3 regions of the Shewanella sp. WXL01 genome follow, and region 3 is predicted to be linked to each of the others. Evidence: predicted binding sites of a transcription regulator. Region 3 holds the regulator's gene; each other region holds the start of a gene.

The links. Region 3 encodes FliA, which starts transcription of late flagellar genes. Its sites were predicted from a motif close to CTAAAGNTNNNNNNNNNNNNGCCGATA; they were not measured.
Positions count from the first base shown of each region.
Region 1: G3R49_RS01885 (cytoplasmic protein) is a predicted target of FliA. The motif match lies at 1,823-1,849, and genes of this name have one in related genera.
Region 2: G3R49_RS12300 (DUF5610 domain-containing protein) is a predicted target of FliA. The motif match lies at 4,895-4,921, and genes of this name have one in related genera.

Region 1 covers NZ_JAAIKQ010000001.1:471,721-479,177, reverse strand. The annotation lists gene chrA (chromate efflux transporter) at 1-951, opposite strand, end outside; gene G3R49_RS01890 (MarR family winged helix-turn-helix transcriptional regulator) at 1,235-1,666, opposite strand; gene G3R49_RS01885 (cytoplasmic protein) at 1,987-2,172, shown strand; gene G3R49_RS01880 (DUF3581 domain-containing protein) at 2,270-2,980, opposite strand; gene G3R49_RS01875 (sterol desaturase family protein) at 3,087-4,124, opposite strand; gene G3R49_RS01870 (TonB-dependent receptor) at 4,259-6,568, opposite strand; gene G3R49_RS01865 (imelysin family protein) at 6,568-7,457, opposite strand, start outside.
Region 2 covers NZ_JAAIKQ010000004.1:185,407-192,863, reverse strand. The annotation lists gene G3R49_RS12335 (hypothetical protein) at 1-17, shown strand, start outside; gene G3R49_RS12330 (hypothetical protein) at 40-333, shown strand; gene G3R49_RS12325 (hypothetical protein) at 380-679, opposite strand; gene G3R49_RS12320 (hypothetical protein) at 1,068-1,631, opposite strand; gene G3R49_RS12315 (AAA family ATPase) at 1,643-2,725, opposite strand; gene G3R49_RS12310 (hypothetical protein) at 2,703-2,900, opposite strand; gene G3R49_RS12305 (hypothetical protein) at 2,907-3,047, opposite strand; gene G3R49_RS12300 (DUF5610 domain-containing protein) at 4,197-4,835, opposite strand; gene G3R49_RS12295 (hypothetical protein) at 5,344-5,589, opposite strand; gene G3R49_RS12290 (ABC transporter ATP-binding protein/permease) at 5,751-7,457, opposite strand, start outside.
Region 3 covers NZ_JAAIKQ010000002.1:217,462-224,918, reverse strand. The annotation lists gene G3R49_RS06185 (chemotaxis protein CheA) at 1-407, opposite strand, end outside; gene G3R49_RS06180 (protein phosphatase CheZ) at 423-1,157, opposite strand; gene cheY (chemotaxis response regulator CheY) at 1,172-1,555, opposite strand; gene G3R49_RS06170 (RNA polymerase sigma factor FliA) at 1,599-2,318, opposite strand; gene G3R49_RS06165 (MinD/ParA family protein) at 2,311-3,192, opposite strand; gene flhF (flagellar biosynthesis protein FlhF) at 3,197-4,585, opposite strand; gene flhA (flagellar biosynthesis protein FlhA) at 4,614-6,728, opposite strand; gene flhB (flagellar biosynthesis protein FlhB) at 6,919-7,457, opposite strand, start outside.

The sequences.
Region 1 (7,457 bases), on a different contig from region 3:
GGCATGCCAGCTTTTAAGTCCTACCAGCATCAGTAAAAAACCCGGCAAAAAGATAGCTAGTGTTGCGACAATAGCACCAAGGATCGGCGACTCTAACCAGATATCTGCACCTAAAAAGGCCGCTAAAGCAAACATAGGGCCTGGGATCGCCTGGGCTAAGGCATAGCCAGTTAAAAAGCGCTCTGGCGAGACTAACTCACCCACATTCGACTCAAGTAATGGTAGGACTACATGGCCGCCACCAAACACTAAGCTACCCACCTGATAAAACTGGGCAAACACTTGCCCCAGACTGTGGTGTTTATCAATTAACAAAACTGATGCAATCAAGCCTATAACAAACACAGCTAACCAGACATAGTTAAGCTTGATGGGCTGCGCTTGAAACTGAGCGAGCTGATCAATGTTTGCCGTTTTGGGCTCGCGATTAAGAGTCATTACCCCAACAAATGCGGCAACAAGTAACACCAGAATTTGTGTAGCCATTGCAGGGAAGATAATCAAAGTAATAGCAGTAAAGGCAGCAATGAGCTGCGCAGCACTGCGCTGGCAAAATTGCTTAAACATGCCCAAAGTGGCATCGGCAACGATGACTACTGCAAGTAATTTGAGCCCATGGATCATGCCCTGCACCGCAGGCATATCTAGCCATTTAGCACTGGTAACAGCCAGCAAGAACAGCAGTAAAAACGAAGGTAAGGTGAAGCCAACAAATGCAGCGAAACCACCAAGCAAGCCACCTCTATGATAACCAATGGCAAAACCAACCTGACTCGATCCTGGGCCAGGCATAAACTGACTTAACGCAACGAGACTGGCATATCGTTTATCATCAAGCCATTGCAGCTCTTCAACAAATGCTTTGCGAAAATAGCCAATATGGGCTGCAGGCCCACCAAAACTGACTAAACCTAAGGCTAAAAAGCGGGTAAAAATCTGCCAATAAATCATGTGGCTAACCTTTTTTATATCTATTGTATTTATACCGATCAGCACAAGTATGTGAACAATCTTACAGGCTCAAACGCTGATGTTTTACGCTAAATAGTATGACAGATATATGACAACTTAATGAACAGTTGGGGAGCGCCCAAAGTGACTAAATGACTATGTGAGAAAAGTGTCTAAGTGAAAAAGCGCTCATGTGAGAATTGAGAAATGGCAGCCAACAACAAAAAAGAGCAGTGATGTACTGCCCTATCTATTGGCGTCTGTCTAAAGCACTGAGCCTATATTAGTCTTTCATCAGAGCCAGAGTCTTGTCACACAGCGCTTTGAGTTGTTGCAACTCTTCTATCTCGCCACCGACTTTACAACGCATTAAACCAGGGATCTCACTGGCTTGTTGTTTGAGCGCCTGTCCCTCTTCAGTAAGGTGTAACACTCGAACACGCTCATCTTGTTCACTGCGCCCGCGCAACACTAATCCCTTTACCTCTAGACGTTTTAACAAAGGAGTTAATGTACCTGAATCGAGATGCAGCTGTTCACCTAAGGTTTTCACACTAATGCCAGAGGTTTGCCACAACACCATCATCACTAGATATTGCGGGTAAGTCAGAGAAATCGACTCAAGTAAAGGTCTGTAAGCACGCACCATCGCGTTAGTTAAACTATAAAGCGAGAAGCAAACCTGATTCTCTAACATTAACTCGGGTTGTTTCATATTAAAGCTCTTACTTAATGGCGTGATGATCAGCTCACTCAGCTGACCAAACACGTTTTTGCGACACAAAGTGAGATGTAGATCATTTAATTGTACACAATCTAAATGTGGTTTTGCACAGAAATGCAAAAATTAGCTATTTGGCGAAAATTTTTCCTTTAGCTAAACTTAAAAGGGCCGATAAACAAGGAGAGTAAAATGGCTCGCCAAACATTTGATAGCGAATCGATGACTAACAGCCATTAAGTAACGACTCTCCCTTGCCCTTTAACTTTGCATTCGTTGAAGGCATGATTTCTAAGCTGAAACTTGAGGTAAGTATGACTATTTCAGTAAATGCACCGTCGTCAATGCCGACCAATATTGACTCAGGCAACAGCCTTAAAGTTGCGGTAATGGCAAAAGAACAACAAAAGGTCGAAGGCGACATTGCCATGCAGTTGATTGAAGCTGCGGTACCTCCGCCAACAGGCAATTCAGGCCATAACATCAACGTTAAAGCCTAATTCCAACAAAAAGTTCAAAATGACAAAAAGCCATGTGTTCTGCACATGGCTTTTTAATGTCTGATTTCAGTAAATATTAGCTAAACATCAACAGCACTTAAGCCGCTTTACGCCCTTCATAGGCTTGGCACATTTGCTCAACTTTGTCTTCTTCAAGCTCGCGCAGACCACTTAGCACCAGGGTTTTAACACCAGTACCTATCACTCTTCCTTGGCTCGTAAGCTCGAAATTCAGGGTAACGTCACCGCGCTTGCCATCGACTTTTAGGGTTTGCTCCACCAACTCTAAGCTCATCTCTTCAAAGCTAAAGTCGGTTAGCTCAAATGCCATACTCTCGTATATAACAAGCGGACGGGCAGGATTGATCATCACTTGATGCTCACGCATCAAGGGAACTAACACGTGGATAAAGTTAAGCCCAGAAAATGCCACATAGCTCTTAATAAATGCGGCTTTTTGAGTGTCACACTCACATAGCTCGCCAGAACGGCTGACATTCAAATATGACTTGCCGTTCGTGTCTTGAATATTAAAGCTGTCGCCGACACTAGGGTCTAAAAGCAGCTCGACATTATCGCCCACCATACCCTCAAAATTAAATTGCATGTTTTGGCTCAGCCCGTGTTCCGTCAGCACTAACGCAAACAGTAAATCACCAGGCACGCAGAAACGCTTTGCACCAACGTCATGAATTGGGTTGTAGTCTCCAGCAACATTTTTTGCGAAGTCACTGGCTTGCTGCGCACTGATCACCACTTTGCTGGCATCCTGCTGCAGTTGTTTTGAGTAGTATGGAGATAAAAACATATTATTCTTTTTGTAAATTTCAGTGAGTAAAAGTCAATAGCCTTGCAGTTTACTGTAACTTTGGCAAATCACTCACCCGATGACTTGGATAAAGGCTATTAGGAAGTTAGGAGTGCGAACGTTGCTTTAATCGTGCTGCATAGCGTTTCAGCGTAGCAGTTATCACGGCGAACGATTGCTTAAACGGATTGATGTAAATGCCAGTAAGGCTGTCATGCCCCACTTTGTAGCTCACGCCAATATCGAGTTGCTTTGACGGCACTTCACTTGCCCACACTAACGAGCCAAAAGCGCGATCCCATATGGCTAGAGCGCTGCCTAAATTCTTGTCTCTGTGAGCTAGCGCTTTACTGTGATGAATTTGATGTTGCGCAGGGCTGATTAACCAACCTTCAAGTCTATCGCCCCAACTTAACCAAATGTGACTATGACGTAAGTTAGAACCAAACACGTTGAACAAAAACACAAATACATTAGCGCCAAGTACATCGTACATTTTTAAATTAGGACCAAAAAGGTAGTAACCCATGCCCACTGCTGTACCTTGTGCTAGCGCCATGCGACAGGCATAAAAATAACTCTCTATGGGGTGAGAGCGATAAATAGTAAATGGTGTTAAAACGCTAGCACTATGATGCACCGCGTGTATTGGCCACAGAAAAGGGATTTTATGCAGCGCCAAATGCAGTAAGTAACGGCTAAAGTCATCTAACAAAAATAACAATACGGTGAAGATTGCCATAACCAAAACCGCATTGTTGCTAACAGGCTCTATTACGCCAAATAGCCACTCAAGACCATCACTTACAGATAAAGCAATCGGCACCATAGTGACAATGAGTGGCGCAAATATCGCGGCCTTGATCAGTTTATTAAATACCAACAACAAGTAATCATGACGAGCAGATTTAGCTAAATAGATGTGTTTAGGGAATAAAAAGCCTAACAAGCCCTTAAATGATTTTGCTGGCCTAGTCTTGGCTGTTGAATCAGTTTGCATTGATGAATTAGCGGCATGCCAATACACAGGTAAAGCAAGCAACACAGCGCCCAGCAAATACCCTATGTAAATGCGCTTATTGGCATCAAATGGGTAACTGACAAGCTGACCAAGCTCAGCAACACCAGCAGATAAAACGCCCACTAACACATCAGCAGTTATGGATAACACATCAACAGCAGACAAGGGGTTCTCCTACAACGATTTCCCTACGACAACTAAAACAGGCTGACTGCTTATTAACACACATAAAAAGCAGTCAGCTTTATCATCAGCGGTTAGAACTGGTACTGATAACCTAGCTGAAACTGCTGCGGCTTACTAGGGCGTGCACCATAAGGGCGACGACTAACAATTTCTTGGTTATCGAGCACGTTGTCCGCCTTTAAATACACCTTACCAAAGGTGTCAAAGTCATAACTTGCCGACATATCCAGTGTGGTCAATGCCTTAGTTTTAACGCCTGATAACACCACGCCTTCACCCGAAGCTTCTAGCATCTCGCCAACATAGCGCACAACCAAGTTTACATCCCAAGATTGTGCTTGCAGACCTAAACCAAGCGATGCCTGATTCTCTGGCAGGTATGGCAGTTTATCGCCCGCGGTCACACTCCCCCACATATCAAAACCCGAGTCAAAACTGGTTTTGAATTCAGACTGAGTATGGGTGTATGACAACGACACAGGCACATCGATATCATCAGTTAACGCTAGGGTATAGCTTGAGGTTAGCTCTAAACCTAAAATATCAACTTCACCGCCGTTAAATTCAGTGTCATCGTCGCTACCACAGCTAGAGAACTGACAGCCCTCTTTTAGATTGCTGATATCGTTGAAAAAGCCCACTAGCTCAACACTCACGTCACCATTGTTAAAGCGACCGCCAAACTCGTAGTTAATGCTGCTTTCGGTTTCAATGCTTGGATCTTGCTTTGGGCTAGTCGGCAAGAAGCCTTCATGCACACCAAAAAGTAAACCAGCGTTATCATTTAATGCATAGTATAGGCTTAAGCTCGGCAGCCAGATACGGGTCGATTTATCAAGGTAATCGCCCTCTTTACCAGGCGCGCGATTTTGATATTCAGACTCAATAAACTCACCACGAATACCCGCTGTCACGTCAAGATCACCAAAGGTCATGGTGTCTTTAGCGTAAATAGAGACAGCACTGGTTTTCTCGCGATCTGTGGTCGCGGCCTGCGTCGGATTACCATCACTCACAAGCTTGGCTGATTGCATCACAAAACTATCAGTGGTGTGGTTACGCTCAATTTGGTCTTGATGAAAACGCACGCCCATATCAACATTATGCTTAATATCAAACCAGTCGAGATCAAAGCTTAAATCAGACTGGATGCCTTGTGAGTAATAGCTGCGGTCGTTATCACCTAGAATCAGCTTTTCATACTCGGCAACACTATCTTGACGACCCGTTAAAATCTGATAGTAACTTTGGTTAACTTCATCTGCGTCAGGGTTGGCTAGGATCTCCTGCAGTGAGCGCGTCACAACCGGTGCACCGCCTTTAAAGCCATTAATTTTGAACCAAGAGCGGTCAAAATTGTGGCGATAGGCGCGAGTGATCACCTCAAAATCATCACCACTAATAAAATGACTTAATTGGAACTGACTGTGAGTCCAATCCATTTTATCAAGGCTACTCGCCACATAACGGCGATTAGGATTCGCGTTAAAGTCAGCATCGGTTAAACCAAGGTAAGTTTCATTTGAGGTTTCATTGGCATAAGCCAGTTTTAACTCAAATACTTGATCAAAACGCTTACCCGCTAGGTCATAACGCAGCTTTGCCATCACATCTGATTTTTCAAAACCAGTATCACCGCCATTATCTAGCTGTTTAAAGCCATCAGCGCGCACATGAGCTGCTTCAACTAAAAAGCCAAAGTTGTCGATGGTATTACCATAATGGCCGTGAGCTTTTTGATAACCATCAGTTCCCACAGCAACGTCTATCATGCCTTCGCTGACTTGCGGTACTGCGCGAGTCACCATATTCAGCGAACCCGCCACCGTATTGGGGCCGTATTTAATACCAGCTGGACCTTTGAATACCTCGATTGAGGTCATCTTGCTCATCATAGGGAAGTAGTAGGCTGACGCCGCCGAATAAGGAGCTGGGCCAATCAGCACACCGTCTTCCATGATGTTAATCTTTTTACTGCGCTCAGGTGTTGCACCGCGAAAACCAATATTAGGGCGCAGGCCATAACCGTCTTCTTCACGGATATTCACACCAGGCATTTGATACAAAATGCGGTTGATATCGTCGAATTTGAACTTTTCTAGCTCGAGTTCATCAATCAAGGTTGCAGAGCCTGACTCACGGCTGATGCCCTGTTTACGCCCTACAATTTGCATTTTCTCGATGTAAGCATCGTTTACCGTCGCTTGCTCACTCGCCTCTTTAGCACCTGGCTCCTGTTCACTAGTACTTTGGGCACTAGCATTTTGCTCAACACTTGGAGTATCTGTGGTCTGAGAGTATGCCGGCAGTGCATACACAGAGCCAAACAGCGCTGCTTGAATGGCGACAGCCAGTGATAACTTTTTATTTAAGGTCAACATTAGTCGTTATCTCCTGCTGAAGTTTGTGGCAGCTCTAACGCCAGAGTATTGATAAAGTCTGACTTTAACTGGTCAGTAACGGCTTTAACCTCACCGTGTGTGGTGATAACTTGCTGCTCGTTATCGGTTAAAGTTTGCGAAAGCGATGCTTGATAAGCACTGGCATCAGCTATTGCGGCATCTATTGCTGTAGTGATCTTGTCAGCGGTTTCCTGAGCATCTTCGTCAATCAGGTAATCGTCAAAACCAATGCCCTCATCCCCCTGATAAAGTGCTTTTAATGCTTGCAGGTTGCTAACGATATTTTCAATTGAGTGCATTGCAATTGGCGACTCAACATCTTCAACACACACGCTTGTGCCGCATGAGTTAGCAAATTGCCCAAGTGGCGTTGCTAACTTGGCATCTTTGGTCACGCTATCAATGTAAAACAAAGCATCACTTAGCTTATTTACCGCTGCATGCACAGTTTCAAACTCACTGCCTGCTGTTCCAGCTTGTTTTAATTTGGCAGCGTAGCCATCAGCTGCCGTCCATTCACTGACTAACTCGCTGGCGTTGTTATTAATATCGGTTGCCACTTCAACAGCGAACTCACAACGAGCAATGCGGCGAGAGTCATCAGTGCGATTATCCCAACCATCAGGCACAACTGAGCCAGTACAAGTATGTTCAAGGCTTTGGCTAAATAGCAGATGCTCAAGCGCTAACATGCCTTTACGAGCAGGGGTGCGCGTAGCAATGTCATAAGCCACGCCATTAATATCGCCTTTTTCAAACGACACCACATCTAGGTCTACACCGCAGCTACTCTTTACCGGCCAAGAGTAAATCTTGTTTCTTAACGCACCGTCATTAGCCAGAAGCGGGCCAATTTGCATGAGTTCAA
Region 2 (7,457 bases), on a different contig from region 3:
GCTGTGGTGTAAAATAAATCAATTTTGCACAGGCATATTATGATGAAAAAACTTATTTTAGCTGCCTCAATATCGCTATTCACAGTATCAGCTCAAGCTAGCAATATAGAAGATGAAAAACTTCATGCTCGTTGTTTCAAGTTTGCAGAAATGGCTGGCATGAATATTCTAAAACAAGAAAAGCACTTAGTTAGAATGTCAAAAAATCCTGAGGTTTACGCATACCACCAAGGCATAGCTGCTGGTCAAGTGGTAGCAAGCTCTGTGCTGCTTGAGTTATCACAATCTAACATTGCATCGACTTTATATCACAGCTATTGTTCAGAGCCTTAGAGGTTTAAACGATATGGGGTGAATTGATAAGACATATTTTTGAGCCTTAGTACCCTTGTTTGACGTGGTGCTTAACTCCATTTTTCATTAGTGACACATACCCGCTTTTGGTAGGTGATAATAGTCGATGTGTTTTACGGCTACGTATCAGCCCAGTGTGGATGCTCTGTTGGTAGTTGGGGAACTCGTCCATAACCACCCATTCAGGATTGTCTGTGCCTTTGGGATTCAGCGTGATGTCGAACAGAGTAGAGCCTTTAGGCAAGCCCAGTTCACTATTAATAGTATCCATTAGCATCGGCAGCTTTTTAGCCAGTTCTTTTTGAAGTTGTGTAAGTTTAGTCATAAGTATTATTCCTCCATAATGAGTGTAAAAGTGCCCCTCACAGCTCCGTAGCGAGCCGTGGTAAGGCGTTAGTAATGTTTTAGGGCAAGGGGGGGTAGGTTTCCGTAGATGCCCGTAAATACGGCTGTTTACAGGGTGTTTTCCCTGCTTTTACAGGGGGCTGTTCTTCACTGATAATACAGTCAGAAACAGTGAGCAGTTTGAAAGGGCTTGCTTCATACAGTCCACAAGCAAAAATCCGCAACCTAAAAATCCGCAGTATGTAATAGTGTTATTTGCGGACTTTTCCCCAAGTGCCCGTCAGGGTTGGGTTTCCGAGTAGCAAGAAAGACTGCCATAGTTAAAAGTTGCCAAGAAATCCGCAACGCTTTTTATCAATGCGGACTTTTTAGTTCATTTGAAGATAACCCTCCAACTCCTGTTCAACCTCTAAATCGGTCATAAACTCCACCCCAGCATTCGTGCCCTTGCTCAACACGTCCCTTTGGTAAGTGGGGTCGTTCTTGTGGCGGTTCATTTTGGGGTCAACGACAATCACGCGAAAGTTTGTGACAGGCGCACCAGTCTCCAAGTCTGAAAGCTTGGTCTCGTCTTTTTCCACGTTCAGCGTCTCTTTTTCCCAACACTGTTTCATCGAAATAAACTTGTAAATCGAGTGGTTCCACCCCATCGTGGCAGCTTTTTTAGCCCTTGCGGGCGATAGCCATTGGTTGTTGATGTAATCTTCTTTTTTCTTTTCAGCAGCGGGTTTGCCTTTGTTCCTGCCGTCAGTGGAAAGCTTCAAGCCGTTCTTGTATTCGATGTAAATCACCTCGCTCTCGCCTTTGGCGTTCTCACCAACCATCAGCGCATCAGGTATCACCCAAGTCTCGTTGCCTTTGTGGTCAAAGCATTTTAGCTTGATGTCCACTTTTTCTAATCCGCAAGTTTCAAGCCATTCAAGTTCAGTCATAAATCCACCTCCTAATGCTGGAAAACAGGTTGGGCGTCAAAGACGCTGTTGGGGTTGGTCAAGGGTATAAAGTTTCCTTGCTCGTCAAGGTCTGGCAACACAGGCGAGTTTAGCCAAGCAGCCATACTCTTTTTGTCAGTGATGTGTAGCTCGTCCTCAAAGAAAGCCCACCAATTTTTTGTGTGTTCCCAAAGGTTTGAAAGTGTTCTGTTGTTGCCAATCCCAGCGGCTAACGTGTCATTGACGATGCTTATTCTTGCTTTTGTTGGTGCTGCTTTGTCTAAACCTGAAAGCTGTTGGTAAATCGCATTCAGTTGTTCGTGCTTGGCTTTGCTGAAATCCATCATCTCTAAACCATCCTCGCCAATAACAAAGCAACCGTTGGCTAACCAGCGTCCCCAGCCTTTGCCGTCTCGACCTGACTTTATCCCAGCGGACAAGTTCCAATACTGCTGGTGGGTGTCGGTTTCGCTGCCGTTCTTTTCGATACAACAAGTTCGGTCAAATACAGTAATCGCGTTGCTGCTACCTGAATACTCCCCAGACTTGTTAGTGTGGTGTATCACAATCACAGCGCATCCAAGTTGGCGTAAATGTAAAGCAAGCTCGTTGACAGGTGTCCAGCTCTCGGCGCTGTTCTCGTCAGCCATAGCAAACAAGGTTCGGCAGTTGTCAATAATCACAAGCTGGTGGTCATTCTCTCGTACTTCAGCGTAAATCAACTCTCTGTCCTCTTGCTTTGAAAGGTTGAAAGTCCCGTCCATACAAGGCACTGAACAATAGGCAATGTTGTCGTGGTGTCCCAAGGCTTCACCCCTTTGCGCCACTGTGTTAGTTGCCATTTCACCATCAACGTAAAGTGTTTTTACGCCCGTAGCACAAGGCTGCTCTAACCATTCGCTTTTGTCCCCAGCGATAGCAACAGCAAAGTTGTAAGCAAACAAACTCTTGCCTGAACCTGACGCGCCATAAAAAAGCATCGTCTCGCCCTCGCTAATCCAGCCCTCAAGTAAAGGCTTGAACTCTCGCTTGTTTTCGATGTGCCAGCTAACTGGCTTTACGTGTAATCGTTTATCGCTTGTCTGTTGTAGCATCCTCACTCCCTAAACCGCTTTGGGTTACTAAATGTTGTTCAATCAGGTATTTAACTGCTTTAGCCAGCGTATCAACGCCTGCCTTGTCAGCAATGTTTTGTAAGTCGGCAATGTCATCACCGTAAACAGAAACGCGAACTTGTCGCGTCCCGTTGAATGTATGTCTATCTCGCATCGAGGGTTAATCCTCCTTGGTTGGTTGTTGTCGATAAAGCAAGTTCAGACGTTCCACCAGCTCTTTGGTTTCAGCGTCATCTTGTTGCTTTTGTTGAAGTTTCTTGCGCGTATAAAGTGTTACCTTTGAAGATCTCCATTTGGTCATAATCAGTGTTCCTTTTGGTTAGTTGTAAAATCCGCAGTATGTAATAGCCTTAAATGCGGACTTCTTGAAAGGCAGGTGTATCAAGGGTTACAGGGCGATTTCGCCAAATAATCCGCAACATCCGCAAGCTTTTTTCAAGGTGCGGACTTTTTAGCCATAAACACATAGCTCCGTGTTCAAGCCCAGCCCAGCCACGTAAGCGAGTAGCTTTGCTATCTCGTGTGCTTTGTAGTGGTGTAGGCTCTCTGTGCCTGTCAAGAATTGATATTTTGTATTCTCCCGTAAACCGCTTTCCCCTTTTGCTTTTAAAACAAAGGGCTATAAGTGGCATAGGGTGAAATGTCATTTAAAAACAGTCTGCTATTTTTCTGCCAAGCTCCTGTGGGTAGCTGACAAATAAACAGGGTGTGCCGCACGTATGTGCGTGTGTTGTCCCAGCCCCACCAGCCAGAAAGCTGCGTTAGCTGCAAGTCACCAAGCACAAAACAACGGATGCCAACTACTCGCCTCTGCCCACAGCAAAGGTGTTTCGTCAGTCCGTCTATGTGTCAGTGAAAAGGCGTCAGCCAGTCGTCAAAGATGGGGAGGGTGCTAAGCGGGTGTCGAATGTGGACTGCTTGGAGGATAGCGCTCCGTGTAAGCAAGGGGGGGTGGGGGTGGACGTGGCGCTGGCGCGCCCCGTTTCGCTGCCTACATAATAATACCTCTGTATTTAGTAGAAAGTGTGACAGCTATTTCCAACATAAGTGGTTGATTTTTGATAAGGAAAATGTGCTTTCTACCCTATAATATCACGTGTTTTTTAGGAAAGTGTGACACCTTTTTCTACCTTTATTTTAGGTGAGCAGACAAGCTGCTGGTGGTAAGCGGACGAGCCGCAGGCGAAGTAGCAAGTTGTTGAAAAGGTATGGGAAACAGGCAGGCTCGAAAGAAAACGAGGTTTAGCGGCTGGTGGCTTTATTAGGACGTATGTTTCATTTTGGAAAGTCTATCTCAACTATGCCTAATGACTTTGTTTTTATTGCGTTTGTCTGTGTCAATCCAATGGGCCATTTCCCCAGTTTGTAGTGGTCAAGTTAAATGGCATAAATGACTTCAGCTTTATGACTCAACGCATTTATGACTCTGTACCGCTACTACAAAGTACAATTACGCTTGGGCATTAGCCTCATCTACTGGAGTGTCTTGCGAAGGCTGATTGGCTTCGAGAGTTTGCTCTCTAAATTTAGCTAAACCTTGCTGCACCAATTCATAGGTTTGCTCAACGCCTGCTGCAATATCACCATCAAGTACACTTAAACCATCAAGGATTTCTTTAGCTTCTTCGAAGCCTTGGTCAATTGCACCAGAAATAATCTCCATAAAGCCATCAAGCTGTTCGTTAAACTCTAGATTACTGGTTTGCCCTTGATGTACAGAAAAGAAATTGGTTGCAAAGGAAACAATACGTTCAGCCGTTGCTTCAGGCGTGTAATCGACGCCAGCCTCTACACCTTTTTGAATGGCATTTTCGCCTAAGGTTGGTGCTAGTTCTTCATTAATGGCCTCAATCGCTGCGCGATAAAGTAATGCCATTGACTGATCGCCAGAAGCTATACTCACGCTTTCTTGCGCGGCTAAAATGCTGCTATTTTGCATCTGTTTGGTCACTTGACGTACCGTCTGAACACTCCCAGTTTGCTCGCTTCTGGTAGTCTGCGACGCAGCTGAACTTGCCGCTTTACCGGCATCGGTATCAACATTATTTGTCGCCGATACCTTAGGTTGGTTTGTCTGTTTAATTTCCATGGCTTACTACCTCAATCACTACAACACCTTTTAGGGCGTGTTTTATTGCTTAACTCTATTATCGACCAATTTATAAACAACTTTATTAATTTAAATATTTGAGATTTAGCAAACCCTAAACTAAAGTCTAGTTGATACTACTTAAGTTATAAGTTTGTATAGCTTGTTAAAACTAGGTAGTAAGAAGTGTGATGTGCTTTATCTAATTTTAGGTAGAACTTAAGTTTAGTTATTGCTCTAAAATGCACTTTCTGTACAATAAACTTTGATGTAGATCACTATTTTCCATTAAGGATAGACTTTGAGCACAAAAACTGACACACCGCTCGTTACAGATAAAGTTATGGGGCTAACTTGCCAAAGTTGTAGTCGCATGTCTGAGCTGGAAGGAGAAAAGATATGTTATGAAAAAGGTAAAATTACCCGGTTAGCGCCGGATAATCGACCTGTTCATCAACAAAAAATTGTGTGTGTTAGTTGGCAAAGGAAGTAGTTGAAGCAAGCTTAATCAAACCAGTATATCTTTTCCATCATCAGCACTTTTAATCACATCACTGCTATCATTATCGTTAATTTTAGATAGAGTTAAGCCGCGAGTCGTAACAATTAAGCCTGCACAAAGCTCATTGTACACATTTTGAATATCTGACGCTGGCACTTCACGTTTCTCAAGCATGGCTTTAATCGCAAACCAGTCTGTCGTAACTTCGTGTTGAGTACCTTCCAAGGCAGCTTTTAATGCAATATTTTGCACCTGTTCCTCCAATCCATGTCAGCAACACTGACATACCGATGTATGACTTTATTATTTTCGGATAATTATACCCATTATCGCCAAAGAATCGAGATGGCTTGTTAAAAATTGCTACAAGTTGTCTGTCAAACATCTCAGCTTATAAGTTAGCGCTCATACAACTACGATTCATTTTGAATTCGCCACAATTTTGCATATAGACCATCTTGTTGTAATAAACCGTGATGCTGACCTTGCTCAACAATTTGCCCACCACTTAACACCACAATTAAATCGGCATCTACAATGGTCGATAACCTGTGGGCCACAACAAGGCTTGTATGCCCCCTTTGAGCGTCCTTAATTGCTGATAATATCGCTTGCTCCGAGCGGCTATCTAGTGATGACGTTGCTTCATCAAATACCATAATAGGCGCTTGCTTAAGCACGGCCCTAGCAATCGATACGCGCTGTTTTTCCCCCCCAGACAATTTTAAACCACGCTCTCCCACTTTGGTGTCCCATTTATCTGGAAGTGACTCAACAAACTCACTTAAGTGAGCAATTTTAGCCGCGTGCTTAACCTCTTGCTCGCTTGCATCAGGGCGACCATAACGAATATTTTCATAAATTGAGCGATTAAATAACACTGTATCTTGCGGCACAATGGCAATAGCTTTACGCAAAGAGTCTAAACTCATATCGCGAATATCCACGCCATCAATACAAATACGGCCACTGTTAACGTCGTAAAATCGGTATAACAACTTAATTAAGGTCGACTTGCCCGCGCCGCTATCACCAACAACTGCTACCTTCCTGCCTTTACTCACATTCAAGGTAACCTGCTTTAAAATCTCGCGCTGTTGATAACAAAACTCCACTTGCTCAAAGCTGATCTCACCCTGCTGAATATGTATAGTTTTCGCATCAGCGTTATCTGTGACTTGCGGCGAAATATCCAAAATATCAAACATACGCTCAATATTGGCAAAAGCGCCGCGGATCTCGCGATATACGAAACCCAAAAAGTTGAGCGGCATAAATAACTGCATCATAAATGCGTTAATCAGCACAAAGTCACCAATAGTCATGGTTTCATCAATAACCTCATACATGGCAAAGCCCATCATTGCAGTCATTGCTGCGGCAATAATAAGCGCCTGACCGCTATTTAACACCAATAATGATAAGCGATTTTTACGCTTTGCCTGCTCCCATTGACCAAGCGCGGTGTCGTAGTGCTCGGCTTCTCGCTGTTCGTTATTAAAGTATTTAACGGTTTCAAAGTTCAACAAGCTATCAACCGCACGGGTATTAGCCTTTGAATCAGCAATGGCTGCATCACGGACATAACTTGTACGCCACTCAGTTGCGACAATGGAGAATCCAATATAGGCGGCTACCGCCCCCAAAGTGATAATGGCGTACAACCAACCATACTGGAAAAAGAAGATACCGATCACCAAGGCTATCTCTAGCAGAGTTGGCACGATATTAAACACCATAAAGCGCATTAAGAAGCTAACGCCACTAGTGCCGCGCTCAATATCTCGCGATAAACCGCCAGTGCGGCGCTCAAGGTGATAACTCAGATCAAGCACGTGAAGGTGATTGAATACGCCAAGACTAAGTCTACGAATCGCGCGCTCTGTTACCCTGCCAAACAAGGTATCTCGCACTTCGCCAATGATGACATTTAGAAAACGTAAACTTCCATAGGCAAAAACTAATGCGATAGGTGCGGCAACCAGTTGAACAGTTGAGGTATCAAGGGAGTCTACCAGCTCTTTTAAGATGAAAGGCAAGCCTACATTGGCAAGCTTTGCGATGACTAAGCAAAGTAGCGCGAGAGTGACTCGACCTTTAAATTCAATAAGATACGGCCA
Region 3 (7,457 bases):
ATTTCAGAAGGCAGCGGCTCGCCAGAGCTCAGCAGTTTAAGCTTTTCTAATAGTTCTGGTTCTGCTGGATCTTGCTCGATACCTTGCTGAGTTTGTTCAAACATGCTGTTAATCGAATCAACAGCTTGCAAAATAATGTCCATCAACTCAGAGTTGACGTGGCGTTTACCGGTTCTTAACAGGTCGAAGGTATTTTCTGCCTCATGACAGACATCAACCATAGGTGTAAGACTCAAAAAGCCTGCACCACCTTTAACCGTGTGGAACCCACGGAAAATGGCGTTTAATAAATCACTATCGTCAGGATTATTTTCAAGCGCAACTAATTGCTCTTGTAGAAGCTCAAGGATTTCACCCGCTTCAATTAAAAAGTCCTGCAGTATCTCTTCATCGACATCAAAGGACATTAAGTTGACTCCTAATTAGAAACCCAGGCTAGATAACAGATCATCGACTTCATCTTGACCTGTAACAACATCTTCGCGTGTTTCTGCATCCATTATAGGGCCTTCGGCCTCAATATTATTATTTGCTGTTTCTTGTGCTTGCATTGGGTGGTCACCAAACACTGTCAGCATGGTAACTAGGTTGTTTTCCACTTCTCTGACAAGGTCTATCACCCGACGGATCATTTGTCCGGTTAAATCTTGGAAGTCTTGCGCCATCAATATTTGATTGAGCAATTCACGTAAACGATTCGAGTCATGAGCACTGTGAGACATAAACTTCTGAACGTCGTGACATAACACTTTGAACTCGCTCAGTTCTATGTCGCGGCGCATCAATTTATCCCACATAGGGGTCACACTTTGAATGTTTGTAATTATGGTATCGGCCAAAGGTAAACATTCTTCAACCGCATCCATGGTTTTATTTGCAGCTTGTTCCGTCATATCGATGACGTAGTTAAGCCTTTCTTTGGCATCTGGGATTTCTGTGTTAGCTAATTCAGAGAGGCGACTATCAAGTTGGAAGTCTTCAAGGGCACTATGTAACTGACGAGTTAACTTACCGACCTCTTCAAATAGCTCCCTTTGAAGAGGGGCAGCGATTTCACGAATGAGGTTATCAGCTTGCTCTTGCTGATCAGCACTAAGCAGCTCAACCAGCAACTGGGCTTGCTCAAGTGTAATCAATCCCGCGTTTTCTACCTGCATGGCGTATCCCTACTTTATGCTAAGCGTTCAAAGATTTTATCTAGCTTTTCTTTGAGCGTGGCTGCGGTAAATGGCTTAACCACGTAGCCGTTTACACCAGCTTGCGCTGCAGCAATAATCTGCTCACGCTTGGCTTCGGCCGTTACCATAAGTACAGGTAAATGTTTAAGAGAATCGTCAGCGCGAATGGCTTTCAATAAGTCGATGCCTTGCATACCAGGCATGTTCCAGTCAGTTACAACAAAGTCAAATTCGCCTTTTTGTAACATAGGTAGGGCCGTAGACCCGTCATCTGCTTCTTGGGTATTGTTGAACCCCAAGTCTCGCAACAAGTTCTTGATGATACGTCTCATTGTTGAAAAGTCGTCAACAATAAGAATCTTCATATTCTTGTCCAAGGTTTCCTCCGGTGAGCTTACACTTATGTGCTCTATTTATTAATTATTCTTGTGTCCAATGCTTGAGCTTACCTTTTAGTCTTAACATAGCCTGACTTAAAATCTGACTAACTCTAGACTCACTAACCTCAAGAATGGCACCAATTTCTTTTAAGTTTAATGCTTCGTCATAATACAGGGATAAGACTAAAGCATCACGCTCAGGCAAAGTTTTAATAGCTTCAACTAACGCAGATTGAAACTGTACTTCAGCAAGCGACTCAAACGCTTCGTCCGGGTTTTCGTCTTCCGGGACGATGACATCTTGCGACACGCCCAAGTCTTCTATGCCTATGATTTTCCCCACAGAAACGTCGTTTAAGATATGATGGTATTCATCTAGCGACATCTCAAGTTTTTCAGCAATTTCTGTGTCACGAGCATCGCGCCCAAGTGTTTGCTCTAACTCATCGATCACTTGAGTGATACGACGACTATTTCTGTGAACGGAACGGGGAACCCAATCACCACGGCGGATCTCATCAATCATTGCCCCTCGGATGCGGATCCCAGCAAAGGTTTCAAACTTGGCACCTTTACTGCCATCAAATTTTGATGAAGCTTCAAGCAGCCCCATCATTCCTGCCTGCAACAAGTCATCCAATTGCACAGAGGCAGGAAGCCTAGCCAACATATGGTGAGCGATACGTTTTACTAGCGGAGCATACTGTTCAACGATAGACGTTTTGTTATCGAATTGGGTATATGCTGCAGCTTTATTCACTCGCTCGTTCCTCTTGCTGAGTAGGACGATGGACTAAGCGTTCAACAAAAAATTCTAGATGCCCGCCAGGTTGTTGCGGGATTGGCCACGTCATAATCTTGTTAGCTAAGCCATGATAAGCGATAGCCGCTGGCGATTTTGGAAAGGCTTCAATTACTAACTTCTGCTTACGGACAGATTTGCGCAAATTATCGTCAAACGGCACCGTTGCCACCAGCTCTAGCGCGACATCTAAGAACCTGTCTGTCACTTTACTGAGTTTAGCAAATAATTCCATACCTTCTCGCAAAGAACGCACCATATTTGCAACAATTTTGAAATGGAACACACCATGCTCGCGACTCAAGATCTTTATCAAGGCATAAGCATCGGTAATCGAGGTTGGCTCGTCACACACGACAATCAATACATCTTGTGACGCACGTGAAAAACTCAGCACCATATCTGAAATACCTGCGGCGGTATCAACAATCAGTACGTCGAACTGAGTGCGCATTTCACTAAAGGCGCGAATAAGGCCTGCATGCTGAGCTTGAGTAAGCTCAACCATAGCTTGGGTACCAGAAGTTGCTGGCACAATACCAATGCCTTTAGGACCTCGAACAATAATATCGTCTAGCTCTGATTCGCCAGATAGAACGTGAGATAAGTTTTTCTCAGCGCGAAGGCCAAGCATGACATCCACGTTTGCTAACCCTAAGTCAGCATCAAGTACTAATACTCGTTTGCCTTTTTCAGCGAGAGCAACTGCGGTGTTGATTGAAACGCTGGTTTTACCTACGCCCCCTTTACCACCTGAAACCGCGATAACTTTCACTTTTTCGTTATTTGGTTGATTCATCATACGTAAACCGCTTGCTTGATCCCGGGTCATATCTTTACTCAAATGCATAGGCCATCTCATTATGGTTGGCCGTTTGTGGTGACGGTTGTTGCTCTGATTCGTTCAACGCACTTAGCGCTTGCTTGGCTAAGGCTAACGTATCCGCGACCTTCATGTCTTCAGGAACACGTTGACCATCAGTCACATAACTTAATGGTAACTCATTTTGAATCAATACGCTCAGTGCGCCAGCAATTGATATTGATTCGTCTAACTTGGTTAATATAGCACCGGCTAGAGGGATGCGTTTAAAATGATTTACTGCATCTTGTAACACTCTGCGCTGGCCTGTAGCTGACATAACAAGATAACTACGAATTGGAATTCGGCTATTAGCCGTTAAGTTATCTAATTGCTGATATAGGCGCATATCTCGCTGTCCCATACCCGCAGTGTCTATCAATACCAATTTACGACTTCTAAATTGGTATAAAATTTGTTCAAGCTCTGCTAAATCATGAGCTTGCTTAACAGGGCACCCCATTATTTTGCCATAAGTTGCCAGCTGCTCATAGGCTCCAATGCGATAATGGTCTGTTGTGATCATCGCAACTTGATCTGGACCATGATGTGCGACAAATCTTGCTGCAATTTTCGCCAGCGAAGTGGTTTTTCCCACACCTGTTGGACCAACAAATGCCACAACGCCACCACGCTTAACAATATCATCGCCTTGATTATCTAACAGGTTGGCTAAACTCTGTGGCAAAGCACGCACTAAATCTGCTGGCGTATAATTTTGGCTGAGTGCTGCTAGGTTTGCAGCAACTGGTGCAGAAAATTCTGCAGCAATGAGCTTGCTCTCTAACATAGCGCCAACAGGGTCGGTGCGCTTTTTCTGATCTGTCATCAATTCAGAAACTTGATGAGTTAGCAAGCTACGAAGCGATGCCATCTCTTCTCTTAGTGATTCAATTTCAGCAGATGACGATTTAGCCGCTCTAGGCTCTGGTGTAAACTGCGCTGCTTGAGGTTCGCTACGTTGAGCTTTTGGCTGTTTACTTGCTTCTAATTGTCTTGCCCACTCAGGTAACTCAGGTTCTTCCTTACGCTGCGCTAGCTGATCATTAATGCGACTTTGTTGCTTCTCAAGCAGTGCTTGTAAAGAATCCGCGACAGGCGGCGGGCTAACTTTTGCCTGAGTTTTAATACTGGCATTGCTTGACTGCAATGACACTCGGTCATCTGACACATCCATAAAGCCAGGAGCCGGTGCGTTAACGGCTGCATTGGCTTTTGGTTCGTCGTAATCCACAGCAGCGACAATTTCGATGCCACCAGTCACTTTTTTATTGGACATGATCACGGCATCAGAGCCTAAGGTCTCTTTGACTTGTGCCAGCGCGCCGCGCATGTCTTTGGCAAAAAATCGTTTAATCTTCACTGAAACACCTCAAATCTAAAGCTGACCACTATTGTCCAACTGACTGCTGCCCAACGGCTGAAACAATTCGAATTTGTTTCTCATCTGGTATCTCTTGATAAGAGATCACCCGTAGGCTTGGAATAGTGTACTTAACAAATCTTGACAGCGTTGACCTCAGCATACCCGATGTCAATAATATGGCTGGTTGGCCGACCATTTCTTGCTTCTGCGCCGCATCTAATAGTGACTGCTGCATACGCTCTGCAAGGCCTGGCTCAATATTCGGCCCTTCGCCCCCTGTCGCCTGCATAGACTTATGCAACATCTGTTCCAGCTCTGGCGCCAATGTAATGACAGGGATCTCAAGCTCAGGTCCAGAGATCTCTTGTACGATCATCCGTTTCAACGCAATACGCACTGCAGCCGTGAGAACTTCGGTGTCATTACTCTTACCGCCATACTCAAGTAGTGTTTGTACAATTGTGCGTAAATCACGCACGCTAACCCCTTCGTTAAGTAAGTTCTGCATCACTTTAACCACATGGCCAAGTGGCATCACATCAGGAATAAAGCCATCAATTAACTTAGGTGATTGCTTCGCTAGCATATCCATTAGCTGCTGCACTTCTTCATAACCCAGCAGCTTAGCGGCATTGTTACTTAACAGCTGGCTAATGTGTGTTGCGACTACAGTTGCGGTATCAACCACTGTGTAGCCTAGCGTTTGCGCTTGCTCGCGCTGCTCAGGGGCAATCCATACCGCTTCTAACCCAAAGGCTGGGTCTTTGGTTTCTATGCCATCGAGCTTGCCATAAACCTGACCTGGATTGATGGCAAGCTCGCAATCATGGCGAACTTCGGCCTCTCCCACAACTACGCCCATTAACGAGATTTGATAAGCATTTGGCGCTAAATCAAGATTGTCGCGAATATGCACCGCAGGCACTAGGAAACCAAGCTCTTGTGAAAGCTTCTTGCGCACACCTTTAATTCGGCTTAATAACTCACCGCCCTGACCTTTATCCACCAGCGGAATAAGACGATAACCCACTTCTAAACCAATGGTATCGACATGGCGCACATCGTCCCAGCTTAGCTCTTTTGGCTCGGCATCTTTTGGCTCACTCGGCCCTTTTGTAGCCTTCTCTAATGCTTTTGCTTTGTTCTCTTGAATGCGTTTGTGTACAAAGTAAGCTGCGCCTGCAGTAATAAACGCAAAACTTAAAAATGCTAGGTGCGGCATACCCGGCACAATACCCATCACAAATAGCACACCCGCAGCAATTGCCAATGACTTGGGGCTGTCAAACATCTGACTTATCATCATCTGCCCCATGTCACCCGACTCGTTTTGACGGGTCACCATTAATGCCGCTGCAATAGACAGTAGTAGGCCAGGAATTTGCGCGACTAAACCATCACCAATGGTCAGTAAGGTATAGATTTCAATTGCACTGGAGAAATCTAATCCGTGCTGCACCATACCAATGACAAAACCACCAAGAATATTGATGACAAGAATAAGGATACCGGCGATGGCATCACCTTTTACAAACTTCGACGCACCATCCATCGCACCGTAAAAATCTGCTTCTTTGGTTACTTCAGCGCGACGCAGCCTTGCTTGCTCTTGATTTAATACGCCTGCATTTAAGTCAGCATCAATTGCCATTTGCTTGCCCGGCATAGCATCAAGGGTGAAACGCGCGCTCACTTCCGAAATACGCCCCGCACCTTTGGTTACTACGGCAAAGTTAATGATGATCAAGATTAAGAACACCACTAAACCAACCGCATAGTTACCACCAATTACCACGGAGCCAAAGGCTTCAATCACTTTACCAGCTGCATCACCACCATTATGTCCCTCAAGTAACACAACACGTGTTGATGCAACGTTTAACGCTAGTCGCAATAGCGTGGCAACGAGCAATACAGATGGAAACGCCGCAAAATCCAATGGTCTGTCGGTATAAATGGCGACTAGCAGCACCACAAGCGCCAAGGCAATGTTGAATGAGAAAAGAATATCGAGCAGAAATGCTGGCATTGGCAACACAACCATACCAAGGGCTGCAAGTACTAAAAGGGGGGTACCTATGCCTTTAAAACTGGCTGGTTTTATTTGCTTAAACTGCCCAAATGTTGCTTTTACATCCATTTGATGAGACCTATAAATTTAATGCGCTGCTTCGATACCTAAACTAAAGAGGAGTAGCAGTTTATTGACGTTCAATCACAATTAAGCATCAATCTGCAAAATGTAGACCAGCCTTGTATAAGCTAAAACCGCATGAGCAAAATTTGCCCACGCGTAATTCAAATAACAGCTATTAATGAGGATGCTTAAGCTAGTGCTTTAACTCGTCAGGAATGGGTTGGTTAAGCGGAATTGGCGTTGGCTTGCGTCCCTTGCCTTTTTGGTACTGACGCAACTGAAATACATATGCAAGTACCTGAGCCACCGCGGTGAAAAGTCCTTCTGGTACTTGTTGGTCAACTTTGGTGGTGTGATAAATAGCCCTGGCAAGTGGCGGTGCAGATACAATAGCGATTTCATGCTCGCGAGCAATTTCACGAATTTTAAATGCGACCTCATCAACGCCTTTAGCAATTAAAAATGGCGCTGGTGAGCGAATAACATCGTACTTTACTGCTACCGCATAGTGTTCTGGGTTAACCACAATCACATCAGCATTAGGCACTTCAGTCATCATGCGTCGTTGAGCCATCTCGCGCTGCATTTGCCTTACGCGGCCTTTAACCTCAGGTTGACCTTCAGTTTCTTTATATTCATCTTTTATTTCCTGCTTAGTCATTCGCAGCTGTTTGTTGTGGTTCCATATTTGAAACGGCACATCAATCACTACGATAAGTAGCATAGAAGAAC